One region of the Cytobacillus sp. FSL R7-0696 genome, then DNA from elsewhere that is predicted to be linked to it. Evidence: a T-box and tRNA genes for the amino acid it is inferred to sense, from the RefSeq annotation. Region 1 holds a T-box; the other holds one or more tRNA genes.
The links. A T-box is a leader RNA that pairs with one kind of tRNA and senses whether it is charged. The one in region 1 lies ahead of proS (proline--tRNA ligase), so its partner is inferred to be a tRNA-Pro.

Region 1 (3,399 bases):
TGTACCAGGTGTATCAAGAGGAAAAGTGACGATTATTGGTGGGGGCGTTGTGGGTATTAATGCTGCGAAAATGGCCATCGGTCTTGGTGCAGATGTAACAATCATTGATTTAAGCCCTGAAAGACTTCGTCAACTTGATGATATTTTCGGTAATAGTATTCAAACATTAATGTCTAATCCATTAAATATTGCTGAATCTGTAAAAGAAGCTGACCTTGTAATTGGTGCTGTACTCATTCCAGGAGCAAAAGCGCCAAAATTAGTAACAGAAGAAATGATTCAAACGATGAAACCTGGTGCAGTCGTTATCGACGTTGCGGTTGACCAAGGTGGTATTCTTGAAACGGTTGATCATGTAACTACACATGATGATCCAACATATATTAAACATGGTGTTGTGCATTATGCTGTGGCAAACATGCCAGGTGCCGTGCCAAGAACATCAACAATCGCTTTAACGAATGTAACGATTCCTTATGCATTACAAATAGCGACTAAAGGTGCACATCTAGCTGTTGAGCAAAACCCAGCATTGAAATTAGGGGTAAACGTAGTAAATGGGCATGTAACGTATGAAGCAGTCGCAAGGGACTTAGGATATGATTATGTTCAAGTTGAGGCAGCATTTGCAAATGAAGAAATAACAAACTAATGATACTTTTTCCTACCTCTTATTGGGGTAGGTTTTTTTATTCTTTGAATGAAATATTAGACGATGTATGAATTTGTGAGAGTGGTTCAGTTAATACTAAATCATGTTGAACGCGATTTTCTTATAGCTTTCATTTATTATGCTTTTGCTATGATGGGTAACGTCTCTTCAGGAGCCTCTTCACCATTCAAAGGATTGAATAGGGCTGTATTTCTCTAGTTAAACATATAGGGGATATTCGATTTCATTCAAATAAATAAAACAGAAAAATGGATTGTATTCTTTGTACGGGATGGTTTATCTTTTCACATTTTGTTATTGATCGTCTTATTTTTGACATCTTCTGTGTACTAATTAGTCTAGTAATAGAAAAAAGTTCACTTTTAGGGGGCTTAAAAAGTGAAGTGAAAAGCCATTAGACCAAGAGCCTTCAATCAAAAGTTGACATTTTTCATGAAACTCTATATAATCTTCAAAAAAATAGTTAAACGTTGATGAGGAATAGTAAGTTTTCATCATTATTTTCAGAGAAGGTATCCGTTTGTGCTGTGAGATATCTATTAATGAAAAGCTGAACCTGCCCTCTGAGTACATATTCTTTAGAATATGCGGTTTACTTGTTGAACCGTTATCAATAAGAGTGCAAAGCTTTGCTTTGAAATAGGGTGGTACCACCAGTCATTGGGTCCCTATTTGAAAGCAGGGCTTTTTTGTGTCTTTGAGAATAAAAATTAAAAATGAGGTGTCAATATGGGTAAACAGTTTGTGAAAGAAATAACATCAATGAATGAAGATTTTCCACAATGGTATACAGATGTCGTAAAGAAAGCTGATTTAGTCGATTATTCGAGTGTGAGAGGTTCCATGATTATTCGTCCATATGGTTACGCCCTTTGGGAGAACATTAAATCAGCACTTGATCAAAAGATAAAAGAAACTGGGCATGAAAATGTTTATATGCCTCTATTTATTCCTGAGAGCCTTCTTCAGAAAGAGAAAGATCATATTGAAGGATTTGCCCCAGAAGTTGCTTGGGTAACTCATGGTGGAGAAGATGAGCTTGCTGAAAAACTTTGTGTGCGCCCGACATCAGAAGTACTATTCGGAGAACATTATAAAAATATTATTCACTCTTATCGTGATTTACCAAAGCTGTATAATCAATGGTCAAATGTTGTTCGATGGGAGAAAACAACAAGACCATTTTTACGAACGTTGGAGTTTTTATGGCAAGAGGGCCATACTTGTCATGCGACGGATGAAGAAGCGTTAGAAGAAACAGTAAAGATGCTTGAAGTCTATGCAGATATTTGTGAAAATCTTTTAGCTATCCCTGTTGTTAAAGGCAAGAAAACGGAAAAAGAAAAGTTTGCTGGCGCAAAATTAACTTATACAATTGAAAGTTTAATGCATGATGGTAAAGCGCTACAATCAGGGACATCTCATCATTTAGGAGATGGCTTTGCAAAGGCATTTGGGATTCAATTTACCGACCAAGATGGAAAAGAGCAGTATGTGCAGCAAACTTCTTGGGGATTCACAACCAGAATTATCGGTGCGATGATTATGGTCCACGGTGATGACAGAGGTTTAGTAATTCCGCCAAAGGTTGCCCCAAAGCAGGTAATGATTGTTCCTATTGCGCAACATAAGGATGGCGTATTAGATTTTGCCTATGATTTAAAAGAAAAACTAAATAAAGTAGCGCGCGTAGATATTGATGCAAGTGATAAAAAGCCAGGTTGGAAATTTAATGAATATGAAATGAAGGGTGTGCCCATTCGCTTAGAAGTAGGGCCTAAAGATATTGAAAAGGGTCAAGTCGTACTTGCAAGAAGAGATACAGGAGAGAAAATGGTCACTCCATTAGAAAATCTAGAAGAAACAATTGTTCAACTTTTAGAAGGGATTCAAACTTCACTTTATCATAAGGCAAAAGAACACTGCAACGATCATACGTATGAAGCATATACTTATGAAGAGTTTAAGCAGATATTTAATGAAAAACAAGGGTTTGTCAAAGCGATGTGGTGTGGTAATCAAGCATGCGAAGAGAAAATAAAAGAAGACACAAGTGTGACTTCCCGTTGTATGCCATTTGATGAAACGGCGATTGCTAAAGTGTGTGTGTGCTGTAAAGAAGAAGCAAAGCATCTTGTCTATTGGGCTAAAGCTTATTAAGAAAAAAATTTTATTGACCCATATCTTTTTTTCACTTATAGCCGTTTAAGTAATAGAAAGTGTGAAGGGGTGAAGGAAACAATGCATAAGGAGCAGATGGTAAGCCGGTCAGCAACGTTAGATTTGATTGCGAAAAAGTATTATCGAGACTTAGTAAACTATTGCACCTTTCTTTGCCAAAATGAGTGGGATGGAGAGGACATCGCGCAAGAAACCATCTTGAAGGCAATGAAGTATAACGAAACTAAAATAACACGAGCTTTATTAAAGAAAATTGCTTATCATCAATGGATTGATGTGGTTAGAAAAAAGAAAAAAGAGCAATTAACAGAAAATCATGTTGATATCGAAACGAGAAATCATCATTTGACAGAAACAATTGAATTATTATTAGAGAAATTAACTGTGCAACAGGCGCTAGCTTTTTCATTAAAAGAAGCGTTTTTATTTAAGAATAGTGAAATTGCAGAGATGTTAAATATGAAAGAAGCCTCTGTTAAGAGTTTATTGCATCGAGCAAGAAAACGTTTAGGAACAGATATGAAAGAATTGAATCAGCAGTGGGA
Region 2 (3,399 bases), 1.0 Mb from region 1:
CGTGTGTAGCCCAGGTCATAAGGGGCATGATGATTTGACGTCATCCCCACCTTCCTCCGGTTTGTCACCGGCAGTCACCTTAGAGTGCCCAACTGAATGCTGGCAACTAAGATCAAGGGTTGCGCTCGTTGCGGGACTTAACCCAACATCTCACGACACGAGCTGACGACAACCATGCACCACCTGTCACTCTGTCCCCCGAAGGGGAAAGTCCTATCTCTAGGATTGTCAGAGGATGTCAAGACCTGGTAAGGTTCTTCGCGTTGCTTCGAATTAAACCACATGCTCCACCGCTTGTGCGGGCCCCCGTCAATTCCTTTGAGTTTCAACCTTGCGGTCGTACTCCCCAGGCGGAGTGCTTAATGCGTTTGCTGCAGCACTAAAGGGCGGAAACCCTCTAACACTTAGCACTCATCGTTTACGGCGTGGACTACCAGGGTATCTAATCCTGTTTGCTCCCCACGCTTTCGCGCCTCAGCGTCAGTTACAGACCAGAAAGTCGCCTTCGCCACTGGTGTTCCTCCAAATCTCTACGCATTTCACCGCTACACTTGGAATTCCACTTTCCTCTTCTGCACTCAAGTTCCCCAGTTTCCAATGACCCTCCACGGTTGAGCCGTGGGCTTTCACATCAGACTTAAGGAACCGCCTGCGCGCGCTTTACGCCCAATAATTCCGGACAACGCTTGCCACCTACGTATTACCGCGGCTGCTGGCACGTAGTTAGCCGTGGCTTTCTGGTTAGGTACCGTCAAGGTACCGGCAGTTACTCCGATACTTGTTCTTCCCTAACAACAGAGTTTTACGATCCGAAAACCTTCATCACTCACGCGGCGTTGCTCCGTCAGACTTTCGTCCATTGCGGAAGATTCCCTACTGCTGCCTCCCGTAGGAGTCTGGGCCGTGTCTCAGTCCCAGTGTGGCCGATCACCCTCTCAGGTCGGCTACGCATCGTCGCCTTGGTGAGCCGTTACCTCACCAACTAGCTAATGCGCCGCGGGCCCATCTGTAAGTGATAGCAGAACCATCTTTCAATCTAATTATATGTATAAATAGATATTATCCGGTATTAGCCCCGGTTTCCCGGAGTTATCCCAGTCTTACAGGCAGGTTGCCCACGTGTTACTCACCCGTCCGCCGCTAATCTTTGGGAGCAAGCTCCCTCAGATTCGCTCGACTTGCATGTATTAGGCACGCCGCCAGCGTTCGTCCTGAGCCAGGATCAAACTCTCCAATAAAGTGTTTGATTAGCTCGTTTGCACCTGTGGTGCTTTGTTGCTGATAAATCAGCTTTTTTAGAATTACGCTTGACGTTTTACGTTCGTTCAGTTTTCAAAGAACAATCTCGTTCGCCTCAGAAGCGACTTTATAATCATACAACATCTTAACTTGTTATGTCAATAACTTTTTTTAAAATGTTTTTGGTGGAGCCTAGCGGGATCGAACCGCTGACCTCCTGCGTGCAAAGCAGGCGCTCTCCCAGCTGAGCTAAGGCCCCAAAAGAGTAATAAAAATGGTCGGGAAGACAGGATTCGAACCTGCGACCCCTTGGTCCCAAACCAAGTGCTCTACCAAGCTGAGCTACTTCCCGTATATGGCGCGCCCGAGAGGAGTCGAACCCCTAACCTTTTGATCCGTAGTCAAACGCTCTATCCAATTGAGCTACGGGCGCATCAATAAGTGGTGCCGAGGACCGGAATCGAACCGGTACGGTAGTCACCTACCGCAGGATTTTAAGTCCTGTGCGTCTGCCAGTTCCGCCACCCCGGCACTTATTGGAGCGGAAGACGGGATTCGAACCCGCGACCCTCACCTTGGCAAGGTGATGTTCTACCACTGAACTACTTCCGCAAATATTCAAAATAAAAATGGTGCGGGTGAAGGGAGTCGAACCCCCACGCCTTGCGGCGCCAGATCCTAAGTCTGGTGCGTCTGCCAATTCCGCCACACCCGCATATATAAATGGTGAGCCATGAAGGACTCGAACCTTCGACCCTCTGATTAAAAGTCAGATGCTCTACCAACTGAGCTAATGGCTCGTACAAGTGGTGCCGGCCAGAGGACTTGAACCCCCAACCTACTGATTACAAGTCAGTTGCTCTACCAATTGAGCTAGGCCGGCAAATAAACACAAAAAAATGGTGGAGGATGACGGGATCGAACCGCCGACCCTCTGCTTGTAAGGCAGATGCTCTCCCAGCTGAGCTAATCCTCCAATATGTATGCCCGGCAACGTCCTACTCTCACAAGGGGACAGCCCCTAACTACCATCGGCGCTGAGAAGCTTAACTTCCGTGTTCGGTATGGGAACGGGTGTGACCTTCTCGCTATCGCCACCGGACTATGAAATTGTAAGGGAATCGTTCCCTCAAAACTAGATAATGCTGAAGAAGATATTTATTGAGTAATCGCCTGTTTGGTTAAGTCCTCGATCGATTAGTATTAGTCAGCTACATGTGTCGCCACACTTCCACCTCTAACCTATCAACCTGATCATCTTTCAGGGATCTTACTAGCTTGCGCTATGGGAAATCTCATCTCGAGGGGGGCTTCATGCTTAGATGCTTTCAGCACTTATCCCTTCCGCACATAGCTACCCAGCGATGCCTTTGGCAAGACAACTGGTACACCAGCGGTGCGTCCATCCCGGTCCTCTCGTACTAAGGACAGCTCCTCTCAAATTTCCTGCGCCCACGACGGATAGGGACCGAACTGTCTCACGACGTTCTGAACCCAGCTCGCGTACCGCTTTAATGGGCGAACAGCCCAACCCTTGGGACCGACTACAGCCCCAGGATGCGATGAGCCGACATCGAGGTGCCAAACCTCCCCGTCGATGTGGACTCTTGGGGGAGATAAGCCTGTTATCCCCGGGGTAGCTTTTATCCGTTGAGCGATGGCCCTTCCATGCGGAACCACCGGATCACTAAGCCCGACTTTCGTCCCTGCTCGACTTGTAGGTCTCGCAGTCAAGCTCCCTTGTGCCTTTACACTCTACGAATGATTTCCAACCATTCTGAGGGAACCTTTGGGCGCCTCCGTTACTCTTTAGGAGGCGACCGCCCCAGTCAAACTGCCCACCTGACACTGTCTCCCATCCCGATAAGGGATGTGGGTTAGAATTTCAATACAGCCAGGGTAGTATCCCACCGACGCCTCCACCGAAGCTAGCGCTCCGGCTTCTAAGGCTCCTACCTATCCTGTACAAGCTGTACCAAAATTCAATATCAGGCTACAGTAAAGCTCCACGGGGTCTTTCCGTCCTGTCGCGGGTAACCTGCATCTTCACAGGTACTATAATTTCACCGAGTCTCTCGTTGAGACAGTGCCCAGATCGTTACGCCTTTCGTGCGGGTCGGAACTTACCCGACAAGGAATTTCGCTACCTTAGGACCGTTA

Region 2: it encodes a tRNA-Pro, which carries the amino acid that the T-box ahead of proS (proline--tRNA ligase) is inferred to sense. The anticodon was not compared.

Annotation. Positions count from the first base shown of each region.
Region 1 covers NZ_JBBOWA010000001.1:2,674,204-2,677,602, forward strand. Annotated here, with positions in the region: gene ald (alanine dehydrogenase) at 1-652, shown strand, start outside; T-box leader at 1,135-1,346, shown strand; gene proS (proline--tRNA ligase) at 1,403-2,833, shown strand; gene MKX29_RS13905 (sigma-70 family RNA polymerase sigma factor) at 2,915-3,399, shown strand, end outside.
Region 2 covers NZ_JBBOWA010000001.1:1,632,986-1,636,384, forward strand. Annotated here, with positions in the region: rRNA gene MKX29_RS08615 (16S ribosomal RNA) at 1-1,238, opposite strand, end outside; tRNA gene MKX29_RS08620 (tRNA-Ala) at 1,423-1,498, opposite strand; tRNA gene MKX29_RS08625 (tRNA-Pro) at 1,515-1,591, opposite strand; tRNA gene MKX29_RS08630 (tRNA-Arg) at 1,596-1,672, opposite strand; tRNA gene MKX29_RS08635 (tRNA-Leu) at 1,682-1,770, opposite strand; tRNA gene MKX29_RS08640 (tRNA-Gly) at 1,777-1,851, opposite strand; tRNA gene MKX29_RS08645 (tRNA-Leu) at 1,870-1,954, opposite strand; tRNA gene MKX29_RS08650 (tRNA-Lys) at 1,964-2,039, opposite strand; tRNA gene MKX29_RS08655 (tRNA-Thr) at 2,047-2,122, opposite strand; tRNA gene MKX29_RS08660 (tRNA-Val) at 2,140-2,215, opposite strand; rRNA gene rrf (5S ribosomal RNA) at 2,225-2,341, opposite strand; rRNA gene MKX29_RS08670 (23S ribosomal RNA) at 2,417-3,399, opposite strand, start outside.